2 linked regions of the Azotobacter salinestris genome follow. The protein of the gene in region 2 purifies or fractionates together with the protein of the main gene of each other region. This does not show direct contact. Links are inferred from orthologs where the notes say so. Each region holds a gene or a part of one and is shown on either strand. Other genes may lie near its edges. The genes, in order: GCU53_RS07940 and GCU53_RS18605.

Region 1 (7,368 bases), 2.3 Mb from region 2 along the record:
ATGTGCTCGAGCACCCGGGGGCCGGCCAGCGCGCCCTCCTTGGTGACGTGGCCGACCAGGAACACCGCGGTGCCGCTCTGCTTGGCGAAGCGCACCAAGAGCGCCGCGCTCTCGCGCACCTGGGCGACGCCGCCGGGCGCCGACTGCAGCTGCTCGGTGAAGATGGTCTGGATCGAGTCGATCACCATCACCTTGGGCTTTTCCAGGCGGGCGGTGGCGATGATCGCCTCGATGCAGGTCTCGGTCATCACCTTGAGCTTGTCCTGCGGCAGGTCCAGGCGGCGGGCACGCATCGCCACCTGCTGCTGGGACTCCTCGCCGGTGACGTAGAGCGCCGGGAAGCGTTCGGCGACGTTGCACAGGGTCTGCAGGAGGATGGTCGACTTGCCGATGCCGGGGTCGCCGCCGATCAGCACCACCGAGCCGTCCACCAGGCCGCCGCCGAGCACCCGGTCGAGCTCCTTCGAGGCAGTGGAGAAGCGCGGCACCTCCTCGACGCTGACCTCCGCCAGGGTCCTGACGTTGGCCTGCTGGCCGGCCCAGCCGCCGCGACCGTTCGGCGTCGCCGCGCCCTCCAGCAGGGTTTCCACCAGGGTGTTCCAGGCGCCGCACTCGCCGCACTGGCCGGCCCATTTGGGGAAGGTGGCGCCGCACTCGGTGCAGCCGTACATGCGCTTGGCCTTGGCCATGGGAACTCCGCTCCGGGAAAAGCCCGCATGATAGCGGCCGGGCGCAGGCCTGTGCGCGACGCTCGACGAGTCAGCTTCCGCTGTTGTCGAGTGCCTTTCGGAGCTGGCGGGCGATATCGTCCTTCATCACCACCCGCTCCTGCTTCAACGCTTGCAGCTGCAGGTCGTCCAGGTTCTCCGTACCGCCCTCGACACGGCAGATGCGCTTGTCCAGCGCCTCGTACTCCTCGACCAGGCGGGAAAAGTTGGGGCTCGTCTGCCGCAGACGCTGCAGCGTCTCGGTCTGGTCCGGGAAATCCTTGCTCAGGGGGTGGGGATCGACGTACATGAAGCGTTCCTCCTGTGGTGGCGGGGCCGGACCTCTTCACCTTAGCAGCCGGCAACCGCAGCTGCCGGCGCTCAGGGCGAGCGGATCTCCCCGCGCGCCAGGTTCTCCACCGTGTTGCCGAACGCATCGCTGGCCGTCAGGTTGGCACCGCGCTCGCGCAGCGCCTCGAGCAGCTCCCGGCGCTGGAACAGCGCGGCGTACATGGCCGGGGTCTGGCCGGCGGCATTGCGCTGGTCCGGATCGCATTCGGTCGCCAGCAGGCGCCTGGCGATGCGCAGCTCGCCCTTGAAGATCGCCCCCATCAGCGCGGTGTTGCCATGCCGGTCCTGGCCACAGGCATCGGTGCCGGCGCCGGCGGCGAGCAGCTGCGCCACCGTCTCGATTCGCCCGTGATAGGCGGCCAGGATCAGCGCCGTGTGGCCCTATTCGTTGGCCATGCCGAGGTCGTAGCCGCGGAACAGCTCCCCGGCCTGCTTGAAGTTCTGCTCGCGACGGATCCTCTTCTGCTCGGTAATGTATTCATCTGCCTCATAGAAAAGCTTTCCTGGCCCTGGCGAGGCTGTCGCTGCAAGCCGGGCGTGCCTGAAAGTCCGGATGACAGCCAAGGTGAAATCTGCTTTCGTGCCTCATCGAACCCTTCCGAGTCATTCGCCGATGCCTGACACCCCATCGCCCTGCCACGCCTGCCAGACCGCCCCGGACTCCACTCCCGCCCTGAGCATGGCCTTCCAGCCGATCGTCGACCTGCCGAAGCGCCGCATCTTCGCCCACGAGGCACTGGTGCGCGGTGCCGACGGCAGCGGCGCGGGCAGCCTGCTGGCGCAGGTCGATGCGGAGAACCGCTACCGCTTCGACCAGCAGTGCCGGGTCAAGGCCGTGGAATGGGGAGCGGCCCTGGCCGTACCGGGATTCCTGTCGATCAACTTCATGCCCAATGCCGTCTATCGCGCGGAAACCTGCCTCCGCGCCACCCTGGAAGCCGCGCGGCGCTGCCATTTCCCGCTGGAGCGGATCATCTTCGAGGTCACCGAGCAGGAACAGGAGCTCGACCTCGACCCCCTGATCGGCATCCTGCGCGCCTATCGCCAGCAGGGTTTTCGCACCGCCATCGACGACTTCGGCGCCGGCTACGCCGGGCTCAACCTGCTGGCCGACTTCCAGCCGGACCTGATCAAGCTGGACATGGCGCTGATTCGCGACATCGACCGCGACAGCGTGCGCCAGGTCCTGGTCGAGGGTCTGCTCGCGATCAGCCGGCGCCTGGGGATCACGGTGATCGCCGAGGGCGTGGAGACGCCGGGCGAACTCGAGGCCCTGCGCGGTCTGGGGATCGAGCTGTTCCAGGGCTACCTGTTCGCCAGACCGGCCTTCGAGGCCCTGCCGCCAGTCCGCTTTCCGGACGTCTGAGGGACGCCGGCCGGGTTTTCAGCGACCGGCGCGCTGCGGGAAATAACCGATGACACGCCCTAGACTGCGAGCCAGGTCATCTCAACGAGGAGCGCTTGCATGGGCATGCTCAGCGAATTCAAGGCCTTCGCCGTCAAGGGCAACGTGGTCGACATGGCGGTGGGGATCATCATCGGCGCGGCCTTCGGCAAGATCGTCTCGTCCTTCGTCGGGGACTTGATCATGCCGCCGCTCGGCCTGCTGATCGGCGGAGTGGACTTCTCCGACCTGGCCATCACCCTCAAGCAGGCCCGGGGCGATGCGCCCGCGGTGGTGCTGGCCTACGGCCGGTTCCTCCAGACGGTGATCGACTTTGTGATCATCGCCTTCGCCATCTTCATCGGCGTCAAGGCACTCAACAAGCTCAAGCGCAAGGAGGCGGCGGCGCCGAGCCTGCCGCCGGCACCGACCCGCGACCAGCAGCTGCTCGAGGAGATCCGCAACCTGCTCAAGGCGCAGAACCGCTCCTGATCAGCCGAGGGCCTTCTCGATCGCCTGCAGCAGCGCCGGGGCGTCCGGCGCGGTGCGCGGCGAGAAGCGCGCCAGCACGCGGCCGTCGCGGCCCACCAGGAACTTCTCGAAATTCCAGGTGATGTCGCCGGGGAACTCGGCGTCCTCCCCCGCCAGCAAGCGGTACAGGGGGTGGCGCTCGGGACCGTTGACCTCGAGCTTGGCCGCCAGGGGGAAGGTCACACCGTAATTGAGGGTGCAGAACTCGCGGATCTGCGCCTCATCGCCCGGCTCCTGAGCGGCGAACTGGTTGCACGGCAGGCCGAGCACGCTGAAACCACGGTCGCGGTACTGCAGCTGGAGCCTCTCCAGGCTCGCGTACTGAGGCGTCAGGCCGCATTTCGAGGCGACGTTGACCACCAGCACCACCTTGTCGCGGAACTGCGCCAGCGGCAGGTCCTGGCTGTCCAGTCCGCGCAAGGCCAGATCATGGAACGCACTCATCTCTCGACTCCCCTGCTTGCCAAGAGAAAAGGCGCCAAACGGCGCCCTTTCGAGGTGTCACGCACGGCCGGCGGGCCGGCTTCAGTGGTGGTGGCCACCCTCGCCATGGATATGGCCGTGGGCGATTTCCTCCGGATGGGCTTCGCGCACGCCGACCACCTTGACCTGGAAGTTCAGGCGCTGACCGGCCAGGGGGTGGTTGCCGTCGACGGTCACGTCGTCGCCTTCCAGGTGGCGGATGGTGACGATCTGCATGCCGCCGTCCGGCGCGGAGGCGTGGAACTGCATGCCCACCGCCAGCTCGTCGACGCCTTCGAACATGGCGCGGTTGAGGGTGGCGACCAGCTCGGGGCTGTACTCGCCGTAGGCCTCTTCCGGCTCGATGGAAACCTTCAGCTCGTCCCCGGCCTGCTTGCCTTCCAGCGCCTTCTCCAGGCCGACGATGATGTTTCCGGCCCCATGCAGATAGACCAGCGGCGCACCGCCGGCAGAACTGTCGATCACCTCACCGGCATCGTTGGTCAGGGTATAGTCGATGGAGACAGCCTTGTTGGCGGCGATCAGCATGAGCGAACAACCTTTTGCAAAAGAAGAATGAAGTTCCCAGTGTAACCGTCACCTCGCGGGAAAGCGAACCGGGCGAGGACGAGCGGGCCGGGACGCCGCGCCTGACCGGCTTCCGCCAGGACGCGGACGGCCACTGGGTGGCGCTGCTGTCCTGCGGGCATACCCAGCATCTGCGTCACCAGCCGCCCTGGCAGAACCGCCCTTGGGTACTCAATCCGGAACATCGCCGGCGCCTCATCGGTCAACCCTTTTCCTGCGGCTGGTGCCGGAAGGAACGATCCCGGGAGGACTGATGGCCACACGCAACATACTGGTGCTCAACTGCGGCAGCTCGTCGCTCAAGTTCGCCCTGATCAGCCAGGCCCACGCCATGCCCCTGCTCGCCGGCCAGGCCGAGCGCCTGAACAGCCCGCAGGCGCTGCTGCACTGCTGGCAGGCCGCGAGCATCCGCCACCAGCGCGAGCTGCCCGGCGCCGACCACCGCGCCGCGCTCGAAGCGCTGTTGCCGCTGGTCGAGGAGGCCTGCGAGGGCCGCCTGCACGGCATCGGCCACCGGGTGGTGCACGGCGGCGAGCAATTCACCCAATCCTGTCTGATCGACGCGCGGGCGCTCGCGGCGATCCGCGCCATGGTGCCGCTGGCGCCGCTGCACAACCCGCAGAACCTGCTCGGCATCGAGACGGCCATGCAGCTGTTCCCCGGCCTGCCGCAGGTCGCGGTGTTCGATACCGCCTTCCACCAGAGCATGCCCGAGCACGCCTTTCGCTACGCCATTCCGGACTACCTCTACCGCGAGCATGGCGTGCGCCGCTACGGCTTCCACGGCACCAGCCACCACTACGTCGGCCGGCGCGCCGCGGAGCTCGCCGGCCTGTCCCCCGGCGACAGCAGCTGGCTGAGCGCACACCTGGGCAACGGCTGCTCGACCTGCGCCATCGTCGACGGCCAGAGCCGCGACACCAGCATGGGCCTGACCCCGCTGGAAGGCCTGGTTATGGGCACCCGCAGCGGCGACGTCGACCCCAACCTGTATGGCCACCTGGCCCGCGTGCTGGGCTGGAGCCTCGAGGAGATCGACCACCTGCTGAACAGCGAGAGCGGCCTGCTCGGCCTGTCCGGGCTTTCCAACGACATGCGCAGCCTGGAGCAGGCGCGTGCCCGGGGCCACCGCCCGGCGACCCTGGCCATCGAGGTGTTCTGCTACCGCCTGGCCAAATCGCTGGCCGCGCTGTCCTGCGCCCTGCCGCGCCTGGACGGGGTGATCTTCACCGGCGGCATCGGCGAGAACTCGCCGCTGGTGCGCGCCAGGACCGTCGGCCATCTGGGGCTGCTCGGCCTGGCGGTCGACAAGGCCGCGAACGCCCGCTGCGTCGGCGGCGTCAGCGGCGCGATCAACGCCCCCGGCCATCCGCGCCTGCTGGTGATCCCCACCAGCGAGGAGCGGCAGATTGCCCTGGACACCCTGGCGCTGCTCGACTCCCCCACTTCCTGACAAGGACAGCCCCATGCAGACCTTCCTGATCGCCCCCAGCGGCTACGGCGTCGGCCTCACCTCGGCCAGCCTCGGCCTGGTCCGCGCCCTGGAGCGGCGCGGCCTGAAAGTCGCCTTCTTCAAGCCGGTCGCCCAGCCGCACCCCGGCGATAGCGGTCCGGAGCGCTCCACCGCGTTGATCGCCCGCACCCACCATCTGAACCCGCCGCAGCCTCTATCGCTGGCCCAGGTGGAGCGGCGCCTCGGCGACGGCCAGTTGGATGAGTTGCTGGAGGACATCGTCGGTCGTCTGCAGCAGCTCGAGAACGGCCACGACGTGCTGATCGTCGAGGGCCTGGTGCCGAGCCCACAGGTCGGCTACGCCATACGCCTCAACGGGCATCTGGCACGCAGCCTGAACGCCGACGTCGTCCTGGTCTCCACGCCGGCCGAGGAAAGCCTCGAAGAGCTGCGCGACCGCCTGGAGATCCAGGCCCGCCTGCTCGGCGCCGGCCAGGACACGCCAGTCGCCGGGGCGATCCTCAACAAGGTGCGCCCCGGGCCTTTGGCCGAGCGCCTGTGCCAGCCCGAACCGCTCGGCAAGACCCTGCGCCTGCTCGGCTGCGTGCCCTGGCACGACACGCTGAACACCCCGCGCACCAGCGACATCGCCGACCTGCTCGGCGCGCGCCTGCTCAACCCCGGCGACTACCGCCAGCGCCGGGTACAGCACAGCCTGCTGTGCGCCGCCGCCGCGCCGAGCCTGCTGCCGCGCTTCAGGCCGGGCACCCTGTTGCTGGTGCCCGGCGACCGCCACGACGTGATCCTCGCCGCTGGCCTGGCCAGCCGCAACGGCATGGCGCTGGCCGGGCTGCTGCTGTGCGGCGAACTGCCCGCCGATGAGCGGGTGCTCGAGCTGTGCCGCCTGGCCATGGCCGACGGCCTGCCGGTGCTCGCCGTGGAGCGCGCCCCCGAGGAAACCCTGCACGAACTGGAGCGGCTGAACCGGGAGATCCCCCTCGACGACCAGGAGCGCGCCGAACGGATCAGCGACTACGTGGCCAGTCACCTCGACCACGCCTGGTTCGCCCGGCGCTGCGGCACGCCCCGCGAGCCGCGCCTGTCGCCGCCGGCGTTCCGCTACCAGCTGGTCAGGCGGGCCAGGGCGGCGAACCGGCGCATCGTCCTGCCGGAAGGCAGCGAGCCGCGCACCGTGCAGGCCGCGGCAATCTGCCAGCAGCGCGGCATCGCCCGCTGCGTGCTGCTGGCCAGACCCGAGGAGGTGCAGACGGTGGCCCGGGCGCAAGGTATCGAATTGCCCGCCGGCCTGGAGATCGTCGATCCCGAGCGGGTCCGCGAGCGCTATGTCGAGCCGATGGTCGAGCGGCGCCGGCACAAGGGCCTGAGCGCCCCGGCGGCACGCGCCCAGCTGGAGGACAACGTGGTGCTCGGCACCATGATGCTGGCCCTGGACGAGGTCGACGGGCTGGTTTCCGGCGCCGTGCACACCACCGCCAACACCATCCGCCCGGCCCTGCAGCTGATCAAGACCGCACCGGGCTGCCGTCTGGTGTCCTCGGTGTTCTTCATGCTGCTGCCCGACCAGGTGCTGGTCTACGGCGACTGCGCGGTGAATCCCGACCCGAGCGCCGAGGAGCTGGCCGACATCGCCCTGCAGAGCGCGGCCTCGGCCCAGGCCTTCGGTATCCCGCCGCGGGTGGCGATGATCAGCTATTCCACCGGTGCCTCCGGCGAGGGCGTCGACGTGGAGAAGGTCCGCGAGGCCACCCGCCTGGCCCGCCTGGCGCGCCCGGACCTGCCGATCGACGGCCCGCTGCAGTACGACGCCGCGGCGATCGCCGCGGTCGCCCGGCAGAAGGCCCCGGACAGCCCGGTGGCCGGCCGCGCCACGG
Region 2 (7,335 bases):
TGAGCAACCACTTGTCCAGCAGTTGCGCCGGACGAAGCAGGCGCTCGATCAGAATCTCGCCAGTGCCGCTCTGCAGCGTCAGCAACCGACCTCCATCCGGGCGAACCGCTCCTATATCGATCTTGTAAGGCGCCAGTGCCTCGACCAGCAATGCACGCGTGCTCTCCATATCCAAACACCTCAGGTGACGAGAAGGCTGCTTACAGCCTGCAAATGACTTGCCAGCACGCAGAAAGTTTCCATCCGGCTCGTCTGCAGGCATCGGGGGCATGGCGCGCACTGGAGAGCAGAGCCCGCCAGCGGTCGCCATGGCCGGCCATGCGATGCCTGGACAGGCTACGGAGGGAATATGAAAGAAAAAAGCCGCCCCCCTGTCGGGAGGCGGCTTCGTTGCTCGAGCGTCAGCGAGCTTCAGTGGCCAGCTGCATGCTTCACAGCAGTTTGCCGCGGTTGCCGTGCCGGCTGACGAAGTCCTGCACCGCCTTGAGGTCGTTGGGCAGCACGCTGCAGCGCTCCTCGCGCTGGAACAGGTCGGCCAGGTGCGCCGGCAGCTGCGGAGCTGCACCGATACCGGCCTTCTCCACCGCCTCGGGGAACTTGACCGGATGCGCGGTGCCGAGAACGACCATCGGCAGGGCCAGGCTGCGGCGGCACTCGCGGGCGGCCTTGACGCCGATCGCAGTGTGCGGGTCGAGCAGGTAGCCGGTCTCGCCATGCACCTCGGCGATGGTCGCGCAGGTGTTCTCGTCGTCCACCGCCAGCGAGTCGAACAGGCGGCGCGCCTCGGTCCAGCGGTCGTCCTCCACCGCCAGCCTGCCGGTGGCCTTGAAGCTGTCCATCAGCGCGGCCACGGCGGCGCCGTTGCGGCCGTGCAGGTCGAACAGCAGACGCTCGAAGTTGGAGGAAACCATGATGTCCATGGATGGCGACAGCGACGGGTGCAGGGTGTCCTTGTCGTAGCGGTTGCCGGACATGAAGCGGTGCAGGATGTCGTTGCGGTTGGTGGCGACGATCAACTGGTTGACCGGCAGGCCCATGTTGCGCGCCAGGTAGCCGGCGAAGATGTCGCCGAAGTTGCCGGTCGGCACCGAGAAGGCCACCGAGCGGTGCGGTGCTCCGAGCTGCAGGGCGGCATGGAAGTAGTAGACGACCTGGGCCATGATCCGCGCCCAGTTGATCGAGTTGACCGCCACCAGCCGGGTGCCCTTGAGGAAGCCCTGGTCGGCGAAGCTGGCCTTGACCATCTCCTGGCAGTCGTCGAAGTTGCCCTCGATGGCGATGTTGTGGATGTTGTCGCCGAGGATGGTGGTCATCTGCCGGCGCTGCACCTCGGACACGCGGTTGTGCGGGTGCATGATGAAGATGTCGACGTTCTCGCAGGCCTTGCAGCCCTCGATGGCGGCCGAGCCGGTATCGCCGGAGGTGGCGCCCATGATCACCACGCGCTCGCCGCGCCTGGTCAGCACGTGGTCGAGCAGGCGGCCGAGCAGTTGCAGGGCGAAGTCCTTGAACGCCAGGGTCGGGCCCTGGAACAGCTCGAGCACCCACTCGTTGGCGCCCAGCTGGGTCAGCGGCGCCACTGCCTTGTGGGCGAACACCCCGTAGGTTTCTTCGAGGATCCTCTTGAAGTCGGCGTCGGCGATGCAACCGGCGACGAACGGGCGCATCACCCGGAAGGCCAGCTCGTGGTACGGCAGGCCGGCCCAGGAGGCGATCTCCTCGACGGTGAAGCACGGCAGGTTTTCCGGCACGTAGAGGCCACCGTCGCTGGCGAGGCCGGCCAGCAGCACGTCTTCGAAATTCAGGGCCGGCGCCTGGCCACGGGTGCTGATGTAGCGCATGTGTGCAAACCTTCGGTTCGGGCCGCAGGCCCCGAGCCGCAGCGACTCGGACACTGGCGGCGGGCGGCGGGCGGCTTGTAGCGGATTAGTTGAGCTGTTCGACGCGGATGCGGACAACCTTGCCGACCACGCCCTCGAGGGTTTCCATGGCGGCGATGGCCTCGTCGATGCAGCGCTCGCGGACCCGGTGGGTGACCAGGATCATCGGCACCAGGCCGTCGTGCTCCTCGGCCTCCTTCTGCATGATCGACTCGATGTTGATGCCGCGCTCGGAGAGGATGCTCGCCACCTGGGCCAGCACGCCCGGATGGTCCTTGGCCTGGATGCGCAGATAGTAGGCGCTCTCGCAGGCCGAAATCGGCAGGATCGGATGGGCGGACAGCGCATCGGGCTGGAAGGCCAGATGCGGCACGCGATTCTCCGGGTCGGAGGTCATGGCGCGCACCACATCCACCAAGTCGGCCACCACCGCCGAGGCGGTCGGCTCCATGCCGGCGCCGGCGCCGCAGAACAGGGTCGAACCCACCGCGTCGCCGTTGACCATCACCGCGTTCATCACGCCGTTGACGTTGGCGATCAGCCGATCGGCGGGGATCAACGTCGGATGCACGCGCAGCTCGAAGCCCTCGCTGGTGCGCCGGGCGATGCCCAGGTGCTTGATGCGGTAGCCCAGCGCCTCGGCGTAGTTGACGTCGGCGCTGGTCAGCCTGGATATGCCTTCGGTATAGGCCTTGTCGAACTGCAGCGGGATGCCGAAGGCGATCGAGGCGAGGATGGTCAGCTTGTGAGCGGCATCGATGCCTTCCACGTCGAAGGTCGGATCGGCCTCGGCATAGCCCAGCGCCTGGGCCTCCTTGAGGACATCGGAGAAAGCCCGGCCCTTCTCGCGCATTTCGCTGAGGATGAAGTTGCCGGTGCCGTTGATGATGCCGGCCACCCAGTTGATGCGGTTGCCGGCCAGGCCCTCGCGGATCGCCTTGATCACCGGGATGCCGCCGGCCACCGCCGCCTCGAAGGCGACGATCACGCCCTTCGCGCGGGCCTTGGCGAAGATCTCGTCGCCGTGCACGGCGATCAGCGCCTTGTTCGCGGTGACCACATGCTTGCCGTTGTCGATGGCCTTGAGCACCAGTTCGCGGGCCAGGCCGCAACCACCGATCAGTTCGACGACGACCTCGATCTCCGGATTGTCGACCAGCTCGAAAACGTCGGCGGCGATGGGGGTGCCGGCGATATCGCATTTCGGGTTGGCGCTGCGCATGGCGATCTGGGCGATCTCGATTTCACGCCCGGCACGGCGGGCGATCTCCTCGGCATTGCGTTTGAGCACATTGAAGGTGCCGCCACCGACGGTACCCAGTCCACAGATGCCTACTTTGACCGGTTTCACGCTGAAACTCCCCATCTTCACCGCAGAGAACGACCGGGCATGCCCCGGCCGCAGAGAAAAGAGCCGCACATTACGAAGCACTCGGCCTTTAGTCAATTGGCGCACCGCCCGCAGGGCGCCGACGGCGCGGCTTGACGGCCGTGCGGTCAGTTGGTCGCCTGGGCGGCGATAGCCTGCTTGGCCAGCTGCGGTGCCGGCTGGTAGCCCGGGATCATCTGCCCGTTGGCCAGCACCACGGCGGGAGTGCCCTGCACGCCGATCATCTGGCCCAGTTCGAACTGCCTGGCGACCGGGTTGTCGCAGGTGGCCGCCGGCACCTTCTCCCGCGCCTTGGCCTTGTTCATCGCCGTCTGGCGATCCTTGGCGCACCAGACGCTCACCAGATCCCCGTAGCCATGGGAGCCGATACCCTGGCGCGGGAAAGCCACGTAACGCACCTCGACGCCGAGCCGGTTCAGCTCCGGCACCTCGCTGTGCAGTTTCTGGCAGTAGCCGCAGTCGGTGTCGGTGAAGACGGTGATGTGGGTCTTCGGCTCCTTGGGCGCGAAGATCACCATCTCGCTGGCCGGTATGCCGTTGACGGTCTTCGCCACGGCCCGGCTTTCCGCCTTCTCGGTGAGGTTGAGCGGCTTGCCGTCCTTGAGCTGATACAGGTAGCCCTGCATGACGAACTGGCCGTCGGCACTGGCATAGAGCATCCGTCCACCCTTCAGCTGGACCTGGTAGAGACCTGTCATCGGGCTTTCGGCGATGGACTCGATCGGCAATCCCGGCTGCATCTGCTGCAGGGCCTTGCGAATGGCCTGGTCGGGATCGGCCGCCAGGGCCAGAGTGCCTGCCAGGCCAAGCGCCACGGCAGCGAAAAGCGAGGAAACGCGCATGGATACTCCGAGGATGGTGCGAATGGGCAGAGCCTATCACAGGCGGGACATGCCGGACGGTCTATTCAGCCACGCGGATGATGCCGCGCGTGCAGCTCCTGCAGGCGCGCCCGGGCGATGTGAGTGTAGATCTGGGTGGTCGACAGGTCGCTGTGGCCGAGAAGCATCTGCACCACGCGAAGGTCGGCGCCATGATTGAGCAGATGGGTCGCGAAGGCATGGCGCAGGGTGTGCGGCGACAGGCTCTTGTCGATCCCGGCCACCCGGGCGTGATGCTTGATGCGGTGCCAGAAGGTCTGCCGCGTCATCTGCTCGCCACGCAGGCTGGGAAAGAGCACGTCGCTCGGCCGCCCTCCGAGGAGCAGTACCCTGGCCTCGACCAGATAGCGCTCGAGCCAGGCGATGGCCTCCTCGCCCAGCGGCACCAGGCGCTCCTTGCTGCCCTTCCCGAAGACCCGCACCACGCCCTGGCGCAGGTTCAGTTGCTCCAGGCGCAGGCCAACCAGCTCGCTGACCCGCAGGCCGCAGGCATAGAGCACCTCGAGCATGGCCCGGTCGCGCAGCCCGAGCGGATCGTCGCTTTCCGGCGCCGCCAGCAGCGCCTCGACATCGGCCTCGGAGAGGGACTTGGGCAAGGGACGGCCCAATTGCGGCAGATCCACCTGCAGGGTCGGATCGCTGGCGATCACGCCCTCGCGCAACAGGTAGCGGAAGAAACCGCGCAGACCGGAGAGAAAGCGCGCGGTGGAGCGCGCCTTGTAGCCGGCGTCGACTCGCCAGGCCAGATGATCGAGGATCAGTTCGCGCCCCACCTCGACCAGCTCCAGACCACGCTCACCCAGCCAGCCGTTGAAAAGCTCGAGATCGCTGCGATAGGCCGCCCGGGTATGCGTCGAAAGCCCCTTCTCCAGCCAGAGGGCCTCGAGAAAACGCTCGATCTGTGGATGCTCGATGGAGGGCATGCTGATCCTTGCCAGAACGGACAGAAGTGCTGCCAGAGGACCGCCGGCCCGCTGGCAGCGGCAGCCTGTTCAGGCTGCCTCATCCTTTTCCATGGGAAAGCCGGGCAGTATCGCCTGCGGTCGCTTGTTCTCGTCGATGGCGACGAAACTGAACAGGCCGGTGATCGCCTTCTCGCGGGTACCGCAATACATGCCTTCGACGAAGATTTCCACCTCGACCTTGCAACTGGTGTTGCCGACCTGCACCACACGCCCGACCAGCTCGACGATCGAGCCGCCCGGGATCGGATGCTTGAAATCGACCCGGTCCGAGGAAACCGTGACCGTCGGCAGGCGGCAGAAGCGCGTTGCGGTGATGAACGAGACCTCGTCCATCCAGCCCAGCGCGGTGCCGCCGAACAGGGTGTTGTGGTGGTTGGTGGTGAACGGAAAGACCGCTTTGGTGATGCGGGTTTCGGATAACGCGATCCGACGCTGGATTTCTTGCTCTCTAGGGGTCATGCCACTACTTCCAGATGAAAAAATAGGTGGCTGCCACTGGCGGGATTTTTTTGTTGTGCGCTGCAAGGCAGGACTTACACGCCTGCCGGCGGACGCGCAAACGAAAAAGCAGCCTTTCGGCTGCTTTTTCGAGGAGAAAAACCCTGATCAGGAGAGTTTTTCCTTGATACGTGCTGCTTTGCCGGACAGGTCGCGGAGATAATACAGCTTGGCCTTGCGCACGTCACCGCGACGCTTGACGGTAATGCTGTCGACCAGTGGGCTGTAGGTCTGGAAGGTACGCTCTACGCCCACGCCGCTGGAGATCTTGCGCACGGTGAAAGCGCTGTTCAGGCCGCGGTTGCGCTTGCCGATGACCACGCCCTCGAAAGCCTGCAGACGCTGGCGCTCGCCTTCCTTCACCTTCACCTGCACGATCACGGTATCGCCCGGGGCGAAAGCCGGAATCTCTTTGCTCATCTGCTCGGCTTCGAGCTGCTGAATGATCTTGTTGGTCATCTGAGTGCTCCTGAGACAGACCCCTGGCCTGCCATCGATACGTCAACTATCGTTCCGCTGGCGAAGGTATTCCGCCAACAGCTTTTGCTCTTCTCCAGAAAGCGAGCGGCTATCCAGAAGATCGGCGCGGCGCTCCGAGGTCCGCCCAAGGGACTGCTGCAGACGCCAGCGCCGGATGTGCTCATGATTGCCGCTCAGCAGCACCTCAGGAACACGTTTTCCCTCGTACACCTCCGGTCGGGTGTAGTGCGGGCAGTCGAGCAGGCCATCGGTGAACGAGTCCTCCTCGGCGGAACCGGCATGCCCCAGCGCACCGGGCAACAACCGGGTAACCGCATCGATCAGCACCATGGCCGGCAGCTCGCCGCCGGACAGGACATAATCGCCGATCGACCACTCCTCATCCACGTGCGCTTCGATGAAGCGCTCGTCGACTCCTTCATAACGGCCGGCAATGAGAATCAACGCCTCCTCCTGCGCCAGCGCACGCACCGCCTGCTGCTTCAACTGGCGGCCTTGCGGCGACAGGTAGATCACCTTCGCCCGTCCTCCGACCGCGGCTCTGGCGGCAGCCAGAGCCCGCTCCAGAGGCTGGATCTTCATGACCATGCCCGGGCCGCCGCCAAACGGACGATCGTCCACCGTCTGGTGGCGGTCCTCCGTGAAGCTTCGGGGATTCCAGCAGTTGAGCCTGAGCAGGCCCTGTTTGACCGCTCGGCTGGTTATGCCGAAATCACGGATGGCGGCGAACATCTCCGGAAAGATGCTGATGACTTCGACCTGCATGCTCAGAAGTCCGCATCCCAGTCCACCCGCATTTCGCCAGCTGCCAGGTCCACCTGCAGCACGCAGTGCTCCGTATAGGGCAACAGGCGCTCGCGGTCATCCAAGCTGCCGGCACAAGGCCTGACCACCAACACATCGTTGGCGCCGGTTTCCAGCAGATGATCGACCTTGCCAAGCAAGCGATCTGCCTGATCGATTACCCGCAGGCCTTCGAGCTGATGCCAGTAATACTCGCCCTCACCCAGCCGAGGCAGCTGAGCGATGGGAACGCAGATCTCGAAGTCCGCCAAGGCACGCGCCTCGTCGCGATCATCGATTCCCTTCAGCTTGGCCACCAGGAGCCTGCCCTGCGGGCGCCCCCGGACCAGATCCACCTGCCGCCACTCATCGCCACGCCTGAGGATCCAGCGACGATAGTCGAACAGGTTGTCGATCGGATCGGTGAAGGAATAGACCTTCACTTCCCCGCGGACGCC

What was found.
Region 1: the proteins of GCU53_RS18605 (region 2) and GCU53_RS07940 purify together in Escherichia coli (affinity purification with mass spectrometry, with the first as the bait; 2 studies listed by BioGRID). This does not show direct contact. The link is inferred for Azotobacter salinestris from one-to-one orthologs.

Annotation. Positions count from the first base shown.
Region 1 is NZ_CP045302.1:1,674,161-1,681,528, forward strand. What follows is about bases 2,242-5,107. They hold GCU53_RS07940 (FKBP-type peptidyl-prolyl cis-trans isomerase), read right to left. Parts: upstream 3,985-5,107; coding sequence 3,499-3,984; downstream 2,242-3,498. Other genes in these bases: GCU53_RS07925 (EAL domain-containing protein), read left to right, coding at 2,242-2,424; mscL (large-conductance mechanosensitive channel protein MscL), read left to right, coding at 2,524-2,934; GCU53_RS07935 (glutathione peroxidase), read right to left, coding at 2,935-3,417; GCU53_RS07945 (DUF3565 domain-containing protein), read left to right, coding at 3,999-4,277; GCU53_RS07950 (acetate kinase), read left to right, coding at 4,277-5,107. Also shown: DNA repair protein RadA, read right to left, coding at 1-689; GCU53_RS07915 (HP1242/YdcH family protein), read right to left, coding at 760-1,017; more of GCU53_RS07925, read left to right, coding at 1,672-2,241; more of GCU53_RS07950, read left to right, coding at 5,108-5,476; pta (phosphate acetyltransferase), read left to right, coding at 5,490-7,368. UniProt on the Escherichia coli protein: Folding helper with both chaperone and peptidyl-prolyl cis-trans isomerase (PPIase) activities. Chaperone activity prevents aggregation of unfolded or partially folded proteins and promotes their correct folding.
Region 2 is NZ_CP045302.1:3,966,189-3,973,523, reverse strand. Bases 2,246-5,078 are described here. They hold GCU53_RS18605 (DsbC family protein), read right to left. Parts: upstream 4,113-5,078; coding sequence 3,378-4,112; downstream 2,246-3,377. Other genes in these bases: xerD (site-specific tyrosine recombinase XerD), read right to left, coding at 4,178-5,074; GCU53_RS18610 (homoserine dehydrogenase), read right to left, coding at 2,246-3,231. Outside these bases: GCU53_RS18620 (DUF3509 domain-containing protein), read right to left, coding at 1-169; thrC (threonine synthase), read right to left, coding at 432-1,841; more of GCU53_RS18610, read right to left, coding at 1,927-2,245; GCU53_RS18595 (acyl-CoA thioesterase), read right to left, coding at 5,144-5,575; rplS (50S ribosomal protein L19), read right to left, coding at 5,723-6,073; tRNA (guanosine(37)-N1)-methyltransferase TrmD, read right to left, coding at 6,116-6,859; ribosome maturation factor RimM, read right to left, coding at 6,862-7,335. UniProt on the Escherichia coli protein: Acts as a disulfide isomerase, interacting with incorrectly folded proteins to correct non-native disulfide bonds.